Regions from separate parts of the Janibacter terrae genome, predicted to be linked through region 1. Evidence: predicted binding sites of a transcription regulator. Region 1 holds the regulator's gene; each other region holds the start of a gene.
What was found. The regulator LexA, encoded in region 1, represses DNA repair genes until DNA is damaged. The targets are predictions, from matches to a motif close to TCGAACANNTGTTCGA.
Positions count from the first base shown of each region.

Region 2: the regulator LexA is predicted to act here: its motif matches at 3,247-3,262, upstream of recA (recombinase RecA).
Region 3: the regulator LexA is predicted to act here: its motif matches at 2,798-2,813, upstream of V3C34_RS03055 (HNH endonuclease signature motif containing protein).

Region 1 covers NZ_CP144167.1:1,709,104-1,714,366, forward strand. Annotated here, with positions in the region: gene V3C34_RS08435 (LysR family transcriptional regulator) at 1-512, opposite strand, end outside; gene V3C34_RS08440 (Sir2 family NAD-dependent protein deacetylase) at 591-1,436, shown strand; gene lexA (transcriptional repressor LexA) at 1,411-2,172, opposite strand; gene V3C34_RS08450 (LysM peptidoglycan-binding domain-containing protein) at 2,382-2,762, shown strand; gene nrdR (transcriptional regulator NrdR) at 3,061-3,519, shown strand; gene V3C34_RS08460 (vitamin B12-dependent ribonucleotide reductase) at 3,587-5,263, shown strand, end outside.
Region 2 covers NZ_CP144167.1:2,677,109-2,682,371, reverse strand. Annotated here, with positions in the region: gene V3C34_RS13245 (ABC transporter ATP-binding protein) at 1-407, shown strand, start outside; gene V3C34_RS13240 (ABC transporter permease) at 407-1,174, shown strand; gene V3C34_RS13235 (ABC transporter permease) at 1,171-1,959, shown strand; gene V3C34_RS13230 (acetyl-CoA hydrolase/transferase family protein) at 1,971-3,200, opposite strand; gene recA (recombinase RecA) at 3,437-4,507, shown strand; gene V3C34_RS13220 (regulatory protein RecX) at 4,516-5,118, shown strand; gene V3C34_RS13215 (FMN-binding negative transcriptional regulator) at 5,075-5,263, opposite strand, start outside.
Region 3 covers NZ_CP144167.1:606,856-612,118, reverse strand. Annotated here, with positions in the region: gene V3C34_RS03065 (zinc-binding dehydrogenase) at 1-247, shown strand, start outside; gene bioB (biotin synthase BioB) at 290-1,348, shown strand; gene V3C34_RS03055 (HNH endonuclease signature motif containing protein) at 1,397-2,794, opposite strand; gene V3C34_RS03050 (oxidoreductase) at 2,974-3,900, opposite strand; gene V3C34_RS03045 (2'-5' RNA ligase family protein) at 4,327-4,884, shown strand; gene V3C34_RS03040 (RrF2 family transcriptional regulator) at 4,902-5,263, shown strand, end outside.

The DNA.
Region 1 (5,263 bases):
TCGATGAGGGGGTGCACGACGAAGCCCTCGAGGTCCTCGCCACGGGCCAGGTCGCTGCCCTCGTAGCTGAAGGCCACCGCGAGGTCGACGTCGCCGGCGCGCAGCGCGGCGATCGACTCGGGCGGCTCCGCCTCGGCGAACTGCACCGACAGGTCCGGGTGCTCGGCCCGCACCGCGGCCAGCGCGCGGGGGACGAGGGTGACCGACGACGAGGGGAAGGCCATGAGCCGCACCCGGCCGGAGCGCAGCCCGGCGATCGCGGCGACCTCCTCCTCGGCGGCGTCGAGCGCCGCGAGGACCGGCGTCGCGTGGCGCGCGAGCACCGCACCGGCCTCGGTGAGCCGCACGGAGCGGCCGACCTTCTCCACGAGGACGGTCCCGGTCCGTTGCTCGAGGCGCTTGACCATCTGGGAGACCGCCGGCTGCGAGTAGCCGAGAGCGAGGGCGGCGGCGGTGAAGCTGCCCTCCTCGGCGATGGCCCGCATCACGCGGAGCCCGGCGGCGTCGATCATGGAGCCATGGTAGGTCGTCCGGCTCGGCCGGTGCCGCTCCCGCTCACCCGAGGGCGCCGAGCACCTCATACTGGTGCGGTGATCGAGGACATCGCCCGGGTGCTGTCGGCCGGTCCGGCCCTCGTGCTCACCGGCGCCGGCATGTCGACCGACTCCGGCATCCCGGACTACCGCGGGCCGGACGGCACACGGCGGGTGTCGCCCATGCACTACTCCGAGTTCGTTGGGAGCAGCGAGGCGCGCCAGCGGTACTGGGCCCGCAGCTATGTCGGCTGGCGGCGGTTCCACGCGGCGCGCCCCAACGACGCCCACCACCTGGTCACCCGGCTGCAGCAGATCGGGGCGGCCGGCCCCGTCATCACGCAGAACGTCGACGGCCTGCACCAGGCGGCCGACACCCGCGACGTCGTCGAGCTGCACGGCAACCTCGTCGAAGCGGTCTGCCTGACCTGCGGCACACGGGTGGACCGGCAGGTCCTCGATGCGCGGATGGCCGCCGCCAACCCCGGCTTCGACGCCGACAGCGACGAGATCCGACCCGACGGCGACGTGCGGCTGGAGTCGGTCGACGTCGGCCGTTTCGTCGCCCCGTGCTGCGAGGAGTGCGGCGCCGACACGCTCAAGCCCGACGTCGTCTTCTTCGGCGGATCGGTCGCCAAGCCGCTCGTGCAGCGCTGCTACGACCTCGTCGACGCCGCGCCGAGCCTGCTCGTGCTGGGCAGCTCGCTGCAGGTGATGTCGGGGCTGCGGTTCGTGCGGCACGCGGCCAAGCGCGGGATCCCGGTCTCGCTGATCACCCGCGGACCCACGCGGGGGGACGACCTCGTCGACCACCGCGTGGACGGGGAGCTGCGGGACTCCCTTCGCTCCCTCGTCGACGCGGTCCTCGAGCTGTCGGTCACAGGCGGCGCAGCACCGCGGTGACCTTGCCGAGGATCGTCGCGTGGTCGCCGTCGATCGGGTCGAAGGCGGGGTTGTGGGGGAGCAGCCACACGTGGCCGTCCTTGCGCTTGAAGGTCTTGACCGTCGCTTCGTTGTCGAGCATGGCCGCGACGATGTCGCCGTTGTCCGCCTGCGGCTGCTGACGCACGACGACCCAGTCGCCGTCGCAGATGGCGGCGTCGATCATCGAGTCGCCGACGACCTTCAGCAGAAACAGCGAGCCCTCGCCGACGATCTGCTTGGGCAGGGGGAAGACGTCGTCGACGACCTCCTCGGCGGTGATCGGGACACCGGCGGCGATCTGGCCGAGGACGGGGACGTAGCTGGCCTCGGGACGCGCGTCGCCGGAGCCGGTCGGGTCGACGACGGCATCGCCGTGGTCGGCGCCGCCCCGCATGGAGGCCAGGTCGGTGACCTCGCCCGCCGGGGCGTCGTGGCCGTCGGGGGAGATGACCTCGATGGCCCGCGGGCGGTTGGGGTCGCGGCGCAGGTAGCCCTTGCGCTCGAGGGAGGAGAGCTGGTGGGCGACGGAGCTGGGGGAGGTGAGGCCGACGAGCTCGCCGATCTCGCGCAGGCTCGGCGGGTAGCCGCGCGTCGCGACGGCATTGCGGATGACCTCGAGGACCTTGCGCTGCCGTGCGGTCAACCCGTCCCCGGTGTCGCGCTCGGGGAGCTGGTGGATGTTGCCCTCGCCCGTGTCCTCGCCCTGTCCGCTCATCGATCGACCCTTCGTCCGTGTCCGCGAGGCACCGTTGTCGGTGGTCGCTGGTCAACTACTCCGTGTCGACGACAGTAGGCCGATCGAACAGGTATTTCAAACATCTGTTCGAGCGTGTCCTTGATTTTCTTCGAACACCCGTGCTAGACATCGTACAGACGTTCTATCGAACACCGGTTCGAGAGAACCGCCACCGCCAGGAGGACCGCATGACCGCTCTCACCGCCGCCCCCGCCCCCCTTCGCGGCGCGCGCCCGGCGCCCTCGCGTCATCTCGTCTCGGTGCCCACGGGCGATGCAGCCCTCGCCCGCCCCGCCACCCGGCTGCGCATGACCCGCCGCGGTCGGCTGGCCGTCACGACCTCGATGCTCCTGGTCGCGAGCGTCGCCGGTGCCGCGATGGCCTTCGGTGGGCCCGCGACCCAGCCCGAGCAGGTCACCGTCCGGTCGGGGCAGACTCTCGGTCAGATCGCCGCCGCCGAGCTGCCCGAGCTGCCGGTCCAGCAGGGCGTCGCCCGCCTCCAGGTGGCCAACGGGCTGTCGACCTCGTACGTGCACGCGGGGCAGACGCTGACCATCCCGACCCCCTGAGTCGCACCTGATCTCCCGGACCCATCGACCCGGGTCCGGGCCGGCCGAGGGCCACCTCCGCAGCACGTGGAGGTGGCCCTCGTGCCGTTCGTCGACGGGTGTGGATCAGGACTTGCGTCACGCGCTCCGGGGGCGTCTAATGGTCACTACATCTAGTGGTTACACCGTTGTCATTCGTCCACATCTAGTGCACAGGATGAGGTCGGTTCTCCACAGAAATCCGGGGTTCGTCCCCACGCCATCCACCGCACCATCCACAGACCAGCCGTTCTTTCGGCCACGACGAAGGGAGTCCGACGTGCACTGCCCGTTCTGCCGCCACAACGACTCCCGCGTCATCGACAGCCGCACCACGGACGACGGCAGCGCCATCCGGCGTCGCCGCCAGTGCCCGGAGTGCAGCCGCCGCTTCACCACCCTCGAGAGCGCGAGCCTCACGGTGACCAAGCGGTCTGGTGCGGCCGAGCCCTTCAGCCGGGCCAAGGTCCTGGCCGGTGTCCGCAAGGCCTGCCAGGGCCGACCGGTCACCGAGGACCAGCTCGCCCTCCTCGCCCAGCGCGTCGAGGAGAGCATCCGGGCGCAGGGCAGCGCCGAGATCGACGCGCACGAGGTGGGCATGGCGATCCTCCCGCCGCTGCGCGAGCTCGACGAGGTCGCCTACCTACGTTTTGCGTCCGTCTACCAGTCCTTCGATTCCCTGGACGACTTCGAGGCGGCCATCACCGCCCTTCGCCGCGAGCACACCGCGGCCACCTGACCCAGCACGAACCCACTCGCACCACCCGAGCAGCACAGCCGTCACCACACGGACCAGGAGAGAGAGCATGACCGAGACCGCCGGCAAGCCCAGCGCCCGTCGCGGGTCCCGCACCAAGGGCCTGACGATCAACCGCATCCACACGACCGAGGGCGTCCACCCCTATGACGAGGTCACGTGGGAGAAGCGCGACGTCGTCCAGCAGAACTGGAAGACCGGCGAGACGATCTTCGAGCAGCGCGGGGTCGAGTTCCCCGACTTCTGGTCGGTGAACGCCTCCACGATCGTCACGACGAAGTACTTCCGCGGCGCCGTCGGCTCGCCCGAGCGTGAGGCCGGGCTCAAGCAGCTCATCGACCGGGTCGTGCTCACCTACGTCAAGGCGGGCAAGGACCACGGTTACTTCGCGACCGACGCCGACGCGGAGGTCTTCGAGCACGAGCTGACCTACGCGCTCCTGCACCAGATCTTCAGCTTCAACTCGCCCGTGTGGTTCAACGTCGGCACCAAGAGCCCGCAGCAGGTCAGTGCCTGCTTCATCCTCTCGGTCGACGACTCGATGGACTCGATCCTCAACTGGTACAAGGAGGAGGGCTTCATCTTCAAGGGCGGCTCCGGTGCCGGCCTGAACCTCTCCCGCATCCGCTCCTCCAAGGAGCTGCTCTCCTCCGGCGGCACCGCCTCCGGCCCGGTCTCCTTCATGCGCGGGGCCGACGCCTCCGCGGGCACCATCAAGTCCGGTGGCGCCACCCGTCGCGCGGCGAAGATGGTCGTGCTGGACGTCGACCACCCGGACATCGAGGAGTTCGTCGAGACCAAGGCGCGCGAGGAGCACAAGATCCGCGCGCTGCGCGACGCCGGCTTCGACATGGACCTCGGCGGTGCCGACATCACCTCCGTGCAGTACCAGAACGCCAACAACTCGGTGCGTGTCACCGACGAGTTCATGCGCGCCGTCGAGGAGGGCACGGACTTCGGTCTGACCTCCCGCATGGACGGCTCGGTCATCGAGACCGTCGACGCCCGCGAGCTCATGGGCAAGATCGCCCAGGCCGCGTGGGAGTGCGCCGACCCGGGCATCCAGTACGACGGCACGATCAACGACTGGCACACCAACCCCGAGACCGGTCGCATCACCGCCTCCAACCCCTGCAGCGAGTACATGTCGCTCGACAACTCCTCGTGCAACCTCGCCTCGCTCAACCTGCTGAAGTTCCTCAAGGACGACGACACCTTCGACGCGGCCCGCTTCCAGGCGGTCGCCGAGCTCGTCATCACCGCGATGGACATCTCCATCTGCTTCGCGGACTTCCCGACCGAGTCGATCGGCGAGACGACCCGTGACTACCGCCAGCTGGGCATCGGCTACGCCAACCTCGGCGCGCTGCTCATGGCGACCGGCCACGGCTACGACTCCGACGGTGGCCGTGCGCTCGCCGGCGCGATCACCTCGCTGCTCACCGGTGCGTCCTACAAGCGCTCGGCGGAGCTCGCCGGGATCGTCGGCCCGTACAACGGCTACGCCCGCAACGCGGACGCCCACAAGCGCGTCATGCGCAAGCACCAGGCGGCCAACGACCAGATCCGCACGCTGCACACGATGGACAAGGACATCCACGCCTACGCCACCAAGGCGTGGGACGCGGTCGTCAAGGTCGGCGAGAAGAACGGCTACCGCAACGCCCAGGCGTCGGTGCTCGCCCCGACCGGGACCATCGGCTTCATGATGGACTGCGACACCACC
Region 2 (5,263 bases), 970 kb from region 1:
ACAAGCTCTTCCGGCTCAAGCGCCAGGGCGTCACGCTCATCATCACGACGCACTACATGGACGAGGCCGAGCAGCTGTGCGACCGGCTCGTCGTCATGGACCGCGGTCGCATCGTCGCCGAGGGCTCTCCGCGCTCGCTCATCGGGTCCTACTCGACGCGCGAGGTGCTCGAGCTGCGCCTGCCGCTGGACGAGCAGGCGGACCACGCCGACGCGGCGCACCTCGTCGAGGGCGTCGGCGAGCGCGTCGAGGCACTGCCGGACCGCCTCCTCGTCTACACCGACCACGGTGACGCGGCCCTCGAGGCCGTCCACGACCGCGGCCTGCAGCCGCTCAGCGCGATCGTGCGCCGCTCCACGCTCGAGGACGTCTTCCTCCACCTCACCGGCCGCACCCTCGTCGACTGATGCTCGGCCGCGTCGGCGCCGTCGCGGGGTACTTCCTCGTCGTCTACCGGCGCACCTGGATGGGCTCGCTCTTCTCGCGCTTCGTCTCGCCGCTGCTCTTCCTGCTCGCGATCGGGCTCGGCCTCGGATCCCTCGTGGACGCGTCGTCCGGGGGAGTGGACGGCGTCTCCTACCTGCTCTTCGTCGCGCCGGGCATGGTCGCGGTGCAGGCGATGATGACGGCGGTCGGTGAGTCGACCTACCCCGTCTACGGGCTCTTCACGTGGAACCGCATGTACCACTCGATGCTCGCCACGCCCCTCACGGTGAGCGACCTGCTCCTCGGGCACCTGACGGTCATCGCCGTGCAGGGTGGCCTCGCTGCGGCGGCCTTCGTCCTCGTCGCCTCGTTCTTCGGCAGCTTCGCGTCCTGGTGGGTCCTGCTCGCGGTGCCCATCGGGGTCCTCGTGACCCTCGCCTTCGCCGTCCCGCTCTTCGGCTTCACCGCCCGGGCGAAGGGGGACTCCTCCTTCAACATCGTCTACCGCCTCGTCATCACCCCGCTCATGCTCTTCTCGGGCGTCTTCTTCCCGGTCGACCGCCTCCCCTTCGTCCTCGAGATCCTGGCCTGGGCTACCCCGCTGTGGCACGGGGTCGAGCTGGTGCGCTCGTCCGCCCACGGGAGCTTCGCCCCCTTCGACCTCGTGCACCTGCTCGTGCTGCTCGCCTTCGTCGCCCTCGGGTGGGTCTACGCCCGGTCCGGCATGACCCGGCGGTTGGTGACATGACGACCGGTGTCCTCACGCCCGGCCTGGCCATGTGGCGCGCCGTCGTGGAGCGCAACGTCGTGACCTTCCGACGGCAGTGGATCGCCTTCGTCACCGGCTTCGCCGAGCCGGTCTTCTACCTCTTCTCGCTCGGCATCGGCGTCGGGTCGCTCGTCCCCTTCGTCATGACCGACGGCGGGACACAGGTCTCCTACGCGGCCTTCGTCGCCCCGGCGATGCTCGCCAGCTCGGCGATGAACGGCGCGGTCATGGACTCGACCTTCAACGTCTTCTTCAAGCTCAGGTACGCGCGGATCTACGACGCGATGCTCGCGACCCCTCTCGGGCCGCGGGACATCGCCGTCGGGGAGGTCGTCTGGAGCCTCGTCCGCGGCGGGGTCTACGCACTCGTCTTCTACCTCGTGGCGCTCGCGGTGGGCGTCGTCGAGTCCTGGTGGTCGGTGCTCGCGGTGCCGGCGGCGGTCTTCATCGGCCTCGCGTTCTCCGCGGTCGGCATGTACGCGACGACCTTCATGCGTTCCTGGGTCGACTTCGACTGGGTCATGCTCGTCATCCAGCCGCTCTTCCTGCTCTCGGCGACCTTCTTCCCGCTCGCGACCTACCCGGGCTGGGCGCAGCCGGTCGTCATGGCTACCCCGCTCTACCACGGCGTCGCGCTCGAGCGCGGCCTCATGCTCGGCGAGGTGGGGTGGGGCCTGCTCTGGCACGTCGCCTACCTGCTCGTGCTGGGCGTGGTCGGCATCTGGGCCACCTCCCGCCGCATCGAGACCCTCCTGCGCGCCTAGGAGCGAAGGGGTCACGCCAGACCGAGCTCCGCGGCCTCCTCCCACAGCTCCTCGCGCACGCGGGGGTGGGCGGCCTGCTCGATGAGCGCCCGGGCCTGGTCCCGCTCGGAGTGGCCGAAGAGCGGGGCGGTGCCCTGCTCGGTGACGATCGCGGTGGCCTGGAAGGAGGTCACCGGCTCGTCGACGAGCGGCACGATCGTGCTGACGTCGGCGCGCGGGTGCCACGAGCGCAGCGCGAGGAAGGCCTGCCCGCCGGGGGAGTGCAGCGCGCCGACGATGAAGTCGGTCTGCCCGCCGAAGCCGCTGTGGATGCGGGCGCCGAGCCGGGAGGCGTTGGCCTGCCCGAAGAGGTCGACCTGGAGCGCCGTGTTGATCGAGGTCATCGAGCGCTGCCGCGCGATGAGCCCGGGGTCGTTGGTGCGCTCGGTGCGGGCCATCTGCACCCGTGGGTTGCCGTCGACCCAGGCGTAGAGCTCGGGGGAGCCGAAGATGAAGGACGTGGTGAGGGGGTGGTCCGGGTCGAGTGCGCCGGCCGCGTCGAGGGCCAGCACGCCGTCGGAGAACATCTCCGTCCACAGCCGCAGCTCGCGGTGCTCGGTGAGCGCGGCGAGCGCCGCGTCGGGGACGGCCCCGATGCCCATCTGCAGGGTGGCGCCGTCGGGGACCATCGCGGCGACGCGGCGGCCGATGGCGCTCGTCTCCTCCCCGAGGGGCGCACCGGCGGTGGGCGAAGGGAGCGGCTCGCTCACCTCGACCGCGAGGTCGACGTGGTCGAGCGGGACCCGCGCGTCACCGTGGGTGTAGGGCATCCGGTCGTTGACCATCGCGACGACGAGCCCGCCGCGCTCGCGGCAGGCCTCGATGGCGCCGGGCAGGAGGTTGACCTCGAGGCCGAGGGAGAGGTGCCCCTCGCGCGGAGGAGCGCAGTGCACGAGGACGCAGTCGACGGGGAGCCGGTCGCGGTAGAGGACCGGGACGAGCGAGAGGCGGCTCGGCACGTACCGCAGCCCGGCGCGGCGCCGCTGCCCGGGCCCGACGAAGCTCGTCTCGAGCGTCACGCCCGCGCGGTCGGGGAGGCCGGCCGGGCCGTTGAGCATGTTGAGCGTGTAGGTCTCGAGGGTCGCGTCGAGCAGGTGCACGAGCGCCCACGGGACGCTGTGGTTGCCGGAGACGACGACCCGCGGGTCGTCGGGCAGGGCGGTCAGGGCGCGGGCGAGGGCCTCGGGGGTGACGGTCTGCACGTCCTCATCCTGTCGTGACGGCGTGTCGGCGCGCCACCTCCCACCCTCGAACACCTGTACGGGTAACGTCGTCCACAGGTGCCCATCCGGCAGCCGCGGTGTCCACAGCCCCACGGCAGCTGCGGACGGTTGTCGGTGGTGGCTCCTAGCGTCTGACCAGACAGCACGAGACGTCCGACTGTGTGGGAACTGGTCGCCGGTGGACGCGCCCGACACGATGACAAGGAAGGTGTGGCATGGCTGAGGTCACCGCCATCGACAGCAAGCTCCACGAGCAGAAGCTCAAGTCCCTCGACAACGTCATGGGGCAGATCGAGAAGGCCCACGGCAAGGGCGCGGTGATGCGCCTGGGCGACGACGTGCGCCCCCCGATCGCGGTCATCCCGACCGGCGCGATCGCCCTGGACGTCGCCCTCGGCATCGGCGGCCTGCCCCGTGGCCGAGTCGTCGAGATCTACGGCCCGGAGTCCTCCGGAAAGACGACGGTCGCCCTGCACGCGGTCGCCAACGCCCAGCGAGGTGGGGGCATCGCGGCGTTCATCGACGCCGAGCACGCCCTCGACCCCGAGTACGCCAAGAAGCTGGGTGTCGACACCGACGCCCTCCTCGTCAGCCAGCCGGACACCGGTGAGCAGGCGCTCGAGATCGCCGACATGCTCATCCGCTCCGGCGCGCTCGACGTCATCGTCATCGACTCCGTCGCGGCGCTCGTGCCCCGCGCCGAGATCGAGGGCGAGATGGGTGACAGCCACGTCGGTCTGCAGGCCCGTCTCATGAGCCAGGCGCTGCGCAAGATCACCGGCGCGCTCAACACCTCCGGCACGACCGCGATCTTCATCAACCAGCTCCGCGAGAAGATCGGCGTCATGTTCGGCTCGCCCGAGACCACCACGGGTGGCAAGGCGCTGAAGTTCTACGCCTCCGTCCGCCTGGACGTGCGCCGCATCGAGACCCTCAAGGACGGCACCGACCCGGTCGGCAACCGCACCCGGGTCAAGGTCGTGAAGAACAAGGTCTCCCCGCCCTTCAAGCAGGCGGAGTTCGACATCCTCTACGGCCAGGGCATCTCCCGCGAGGGCGGCCTGATCGACATGGGCGTCGAGCACGGCTTCGTCCGCAAGGCCGGAGCCTGGTACACGTACGAGGGCGACCAGCTGGGTCAGGGCAAGGAAAATGCCCGCAAGTTCCTCAAGGACAACCCGCAGCTCGGCGAGGAGATCGAGGCCAAGATCAAGACCAAGCTCGGCATCGGGGTCGTTCCCGTCGAGGAGGCCGACGAGCCGGCCGAGGTCCCGGTCGACTTCTGAGCCGCGACATGAGCACTGACGAGGGAGCCGCCGCGCGCACGCTCGAGGGCCTGCGTGCGGCGGTCTCCGCCGTCGAGCGCGGTGCCGCCCCGCCGCCGGACCCCGCGGGCCGGGAGAGCGACTCCGACGCCGACCCGTACGCGGTGGCCCGCGCCGTCGTCCTGCGCCTGCTGACCGGTTCGCCCAAGTCGCGCGCCGAGCTGGAGAAGGCCTTGCGCCGCAAGGGCTGCCCCGACGACGTCGCGGCGGATGTGCTCGATCGCTTCGAGCAGGTGGGCCTCGTCGACGACGAGGCCTACGCCCAGGCCTTCGTGCGCTCCAAGCAGGCCGGTCGCGGTCTGGCGAAGCGCGCGCTCTCCCACGAGCTGCGCAGGAAGGGGGTCGACGACGAGCTCGCCCAGGCGGTGCTCGACGAGGTCGACCCGGAGGACGAGCGGGCCCGCGCCCATGAGCTCGTCGCGAAGAAGCTGCGCTCCATGCACGGCCTGGACCGCACCGTGCAGGCTCGGCGCCTCGCCGGGATGCTCGCCCGCAAGGGCTACGGCAGCGAGGTCGCGCGCCTGGTCATCAACGAGGCGCTCGACGCGCAGCCGGAGCACCAGCGCGACTAGTTCCGCCGGGCGGCCGGCTCATCCACTCGACGAGCAGGTCCGGGTTCGACCCGGCGCCCGGGCCGGGGCCGTCGGCCGCGACGCCGTCGCGGGCCCCGAGGCGGTCGGGGTCGCTCTTGTGCGCCGAGACCTTGAACTTCCCGGT
Region 3 (5,263 bases), 1.1 Mb from region 1:
CGTCATCGGGTGGGAGCTCGACCTGCTCGGGAGCCACGGCATGGCCGCTGTCGACTACCCGGGCATGCTCGCGCTCATCGAGTCGGGAGCGCTCCAGCCCCAGCGGCTCGTCGAGCGGACCATCGGTCTCGAGGAGGCCGCGGCGCTGCTGCCCGGCTTCGACACCGCACCAGTCGCGGGCATGACGATCGTCGCCCCTGGGCGCTCCCTTCGCTGCCTGACGCCCGGCCGGAGCCCGGCCGGGTAACCTGAACGTCGTTCACTGAACGACGTTCACCGAAGGGGCGCCATGACCACCACGTTCGACCAGCTCGCCGACCGGATCCTCGAGGGAGGCCGGGCCACCGAGGCCGACGCGCTCGCCGTGCTGCGCACGGACGACACCGAGGTCATGGCCGCGGTCGTGGCCGCGGCCCGGCTGCGCCGCGAGCACTTCGGCAACACCGTCAAGGTCAACTACCTCGTCAACCTCAAGTCGGGGCTGTGCCCGGAGAACTGCAGCTACTGCTCCCAGGCCCTCGGCTCGCAGGCGCCGATCCTCACGTACTCGTGGCTGTCGACCGACGAGGCCATCGACCAGGCCGCCGCCGGGCTGCGCGGCGGCGCGACCCGCGTGTGCCTGGTCGCCTCCGGGCGCGGCCCCTCGGACCGGGACGTCGACCGGGTCGTCGCGATGACCGAGGCGCTCAAGGAGGCCAACGAGGGCGTCGAGGTGTGCGCCTGCCTCGGACTGCTCAAGGACGGACAGGCCGAGCGGCTGCGCACTGCGGGAGTCGACGCCTACAACCACAACATCAACACCGCCGAGTCCCACCACGACGCCGTCGTCCAGACGCACACCTACGAGGACCGGGTCGACACGATCGGCAGGGCGACGTCCGCCGGCCTCTCCCCCTGCTCCGGGCTCATCGCCGGTCTCGGCGAGAGCGACGAACAGCTCGTCGAGGCGCTCTTCGCGCTGCGGGACCTCGATGTGGACTCGATCCCGGTGAACTTCCTCATGCCCTTCGACGGCACTCCCTTGGCGGACACCTGGGAGCTCACCCCCCTTCGCTGCCTGCGGATCCTCACGATGGCCCGCTTCGTGGCCCCCGACAGGGAGGTGCGGATCGCCGGCGGCCGCGAGATGCACCTGCGGTCGTTGCAGGCGGTCGCGCTGCAGGTGGCCAACTCGATCTTCCTCGGCGACTACCTGACCTCCGAGGGCCAGGCCGCGCAGGCCGACCTCGAGATGCTCGCCGACAACGGCTTCGTCGTCCTCGGCGCCGAGCACGGCACGTCCGGCGCCGGCGCCGACCCGACCATCCGCCGCCGTGGCGCGGGCACCGAGGCCCCGGCGAACGCGTGAGCACGACTGTGGCCCGGCCCGTGGCGGGCCGGGTCCGGGGCGCGGCAGCTAGACGTGCCAGGTCACGCCGGTCGCCGTGATGGTGCAGGCCAGGTCGCGGGCATGGACCCGCGTGTGGTGGCGCTCGCACAGCAGGGCCGCGTTGCCGATGTCGGTGCCCCCTCCCAGGGACCAGTACTGCACGTGGTGGGCGTCGGACCAGTGGGCGGGCATGGTGCACCCGGGGAAGGTGCACCCGCCGTCACGGAGGTACAGGGCGCGCTTCTGGCCCGGGGTGAAGAAGCGTGCCGCGCGGCCCAGCTCCAAGGGTTCGCTGTCGGTGCCCAGCAGGGCCGGGATGATCCCGCCCTCGCAGGCCAGCCGGCGCACCGCGGACGGGGGCAGGACCTGCCCCGTGGCGGTGGACCCGCCGGCATGACCCCCGAAGGCCGTGGTCGGCAGGTCCTGACCACAGGCACCGCAGCGGCCCTGCGCGAGGTGGGCCGTCAGGGCGGCCAGGCTGATCGTGACGACGACCCTGGCCTTGTCGCCGGGGGGCGTTCCCACCGGGGCCGAGACACCCCGCTCGACGACCGCGAGCAACGCGTCGGCGCGACGCCTGGCCGGGGAGCGGTCGTCCGGCTCGCCCTCGGGGCCCTTGACGGGGGCGGACAGCGCGGCGACTGCCGCGTCGATGATCGCGGCGCCCTCCGGGTCCAGGACGAGCTTGTACCGGGTCATGCCGCACGCATCCGTGTGCGAGGTGAGGGAGCGCGACGCCTTGTGCCGCTCGTCGTCCTCACCCAGGTCCTTGTCGGGACGCAGCATCCGGGTGGTCATCGTGATGGCCGCGGCCAGCTTCTTCTCGTCGAGGCCCGAGACCCGCTGCGGGGTGCGTCCGTCCGGGCCCGTGGCGACGAGCCCGTCGCGGGCCTCGCCCAGGAGGAGCCCCAGGTCCGCGTCGAGGAGGTCGCGGTCGGCCACTCGCCGCACACCCTCCTCGAATCGCACCAGCTGGTCGGCCTTGCCCAGCGGCAGGTCTCCCGCCTCGAAGGCCGCCACGACGCCTGCGATCCCGGCGTCACCGGTGGGCTCCGGGGCCATGCCCGCGCTCGGGTCGCTCACCCCGCTGCCAGCCCGCAGGCCGGTCGTCGCCACGCGCACCACCGACGACACGTGCCGGGACTCGGGGCGCGGGGCGTGCCGCCCCTCGCTGACGCCCACCCAGTCGTGGACCGACCACGAGGTCTGCGTCGGCAGCCCCCGGGAGATGCCCTCGCGCACCAGCGCGACCTCGGCCACGGCCAGCAGCTGCCTCGCCCGGCCCAGCGCCGCCAGCCCGTCGGTGACCTCGGCGTCGGGCAGCTGCCACACCCTGTCGACGTCGGTGTCGAGCAACGGGCGCAGCGCGTCCCGCAGGACCGGGTCCGGTCCCGGGTCCGCGTCACGCACCGTCGCCTCTGACATGCATCGATCGTATGTTCGACCACCGACAGCGGTCGGGAGCGTTGGGGTGCTGTGGACGGGCGCTGGGTCGGGTGGGGGTCTGGGGATGGTGGCCCTTCGAGACGGTTGCTGCGCAACCTCCTCAGGGAGCGTGGGTCGGGGTGCGCAACCTCCTCAGGGAGCGTGCCCCCGGGTGGCCCTCAGGGAGCGGGGGCGAGTTCGGGGAAAGGCACCCCGGTGAGCTCCTCCGAGACCTCCCACAGCCGGCGCATCACCTCCGGGTCCCGCGACCCGCGGGAGGAGCCGACCGCCACCGGACGGCCACGGAACTCGCGGAACCCGCTCGGGCCGTAGTACTCGCCGCCGACCGCGGCCGGGTCGGTCGCGGCGCGCAGGATCGGCAGGGCCCCCTTCGCCGCGCTCTGCCCGACGAGCACGTTGCCTGCCGCGACCAGCGGACGGGCCGGGGCGGGCAGGTACCGGGCCAGGGCGGTCCGGGAGAGCCCGGGGTGCGCGGCGAGCGCGATCGTCCCCGCCCCAGCCTCGGACAACCGCCGCTGCAGCTCATGGGTGAAGAGCAGGTTGGCCAGCTTCGAGCGCCCGTAGGCGCCCATCGGGTCGTAGCCCCGCTCGGACTGCAGGTCGTCGACGTCCAGACGACCGCCCCCGAACCGGTGCGCGAGGCTCGACACCGTCACCACGCGCGACCCCGGCGTCACCAGCAGTCGCTCGAGCAGGAGCGCGGTGAGCGCGAAGTGGCCCAGGTGGTTCGTGCCGACCTGCAGCTCGAAACCGTCCGCCGTCACTCCCCGCGGGGTCATCATCACCCCCGCGTTGTTGACGAGCAGGTCGATCCGCTCGTGCCGGTCGCGGACCTCCCGCGCGGCCACGCGCACCGAGTCCAGCGACGACAGGTCCAGGCGCACGACCTGCGCGCGCTCGAGATCGGCGGCGACGGCCTCCCCCTTCGCCGTGTCCCGGCAGGCGAGGACGACGTGCGCGCCCCGCGCGGCGAGCTCACGGGCGGTGACGGCGCCCAGCCCCGAGCTGGCCCCGGTGACCACCACGGTCCGGCCGGTCTGGTCGGGCATGCGGTCGAGGGACCAGGCGTCGCGGGTGCGTGTCATGGGGCCAGCCTGCCAGTCACACTGGACCCGCCCCGTGCGTCAGTGGGCTGAGGCACGGCGACGAGGGGCTCGCGCCGCAGGCGAGGGTCACGGCGGACGCGGCCGCGATCGCCACCGGCACCCCGGAGCGGATCGACGGGCGAAGGGAGATCGCCGTGCTCGATCGAAGGGGGCGTGGTGCGGGGCATCACCTTCCGCGCCGACCTCGAGGTGCTCGGTCGCGTCACCCGGCGGGAGGACCTGCGCCGCCGGCCGGTCACATCCGCGCTCCCCCGGTCGTCACCACCACGAGAGACCCCACCACGAGAGGACCGACGATGAAGAAGCGGTGGCTGCGCCCCCGCAAGGCGCTCGGCTGGTACAACGCGACGAAGCAGACCTTCGCCGAGCTGCCGGAGGACTGACGGGCAGGTCTACGGTGACGCCATGACGAACCCGCAGGGGGCGTCGGGGCACACCGTCCTGCAGCTCCCGGTCCCACCGCTGGAGGCCTGGGTCGTCGAGCGCACCGCCCACCACGACGCCGGGTTCGTCTCCACGGACCCGGCGTTCGGCCACGCGCACATCACGGCGCTGGCCCCCTTCGCCCCGGCGCCGACCCCGCACCAGCTCGCCACGGTCGCCGCGATCGCGGCCCGGACGGCGCCGATCACGGTGCGGCTCGACGAGATCGACCAGTTCCCCGACGGCATCATCCACCTGCGCCCCGAGCCGGACGCCCCGCTGCGCGCCCTCACGGCGGCCCTCGCCACTGCCTTCCCCGCGTTCCCTCCCTACGAAGGGAGGTTCGGTCGCGTCCCCGTCCCGCACCTCACCCTCGACGCGGCCCGCGACGGAGTCTCGATCGCCTCCACCCGACGTTCGCTCGGCCACCTGCTGCCGGCCGCCTGCACGCTCGCCGAGCTGCAGCTGGCCTGGTGGGAGAGCGGCCGCTGCCACGTCGTGGAGCGCTGGGACCTGGAGGGCTTCCCCCCTTCGTCCTGATCTTGTAGTCTATGACTATGAGACTAGAGGTCACCCGAAGAGCGGAGCTGGCCGTGCAGGCCGTCGGGCTGCTCGCCCCGGCCGGCACCCGCCTCAAGGCACCCGAGCTCGCCGAGGCCCTCGGCGCGACCCCGGGGTTCGTCGCCCAGGTGGTCGGCCCGCTCGTCAAGGCCGGGTGGGTGCGCTCCACCCCCGGCCCGACCGGCGGCTACTCGCTCACCGACGACGCGAGCGGGGTGAGCGTGCTCGAGGTCATCGAGGCCATCGACGGCCCGACGACCACCGGGCGGTGCGTGGCCGAGGACCGCGCGTGCACACTCGGCCGCACCTGCGTCCTCCACGAGGCGTGGAGCCGCGCCCGGACCACGCTGACCGACAT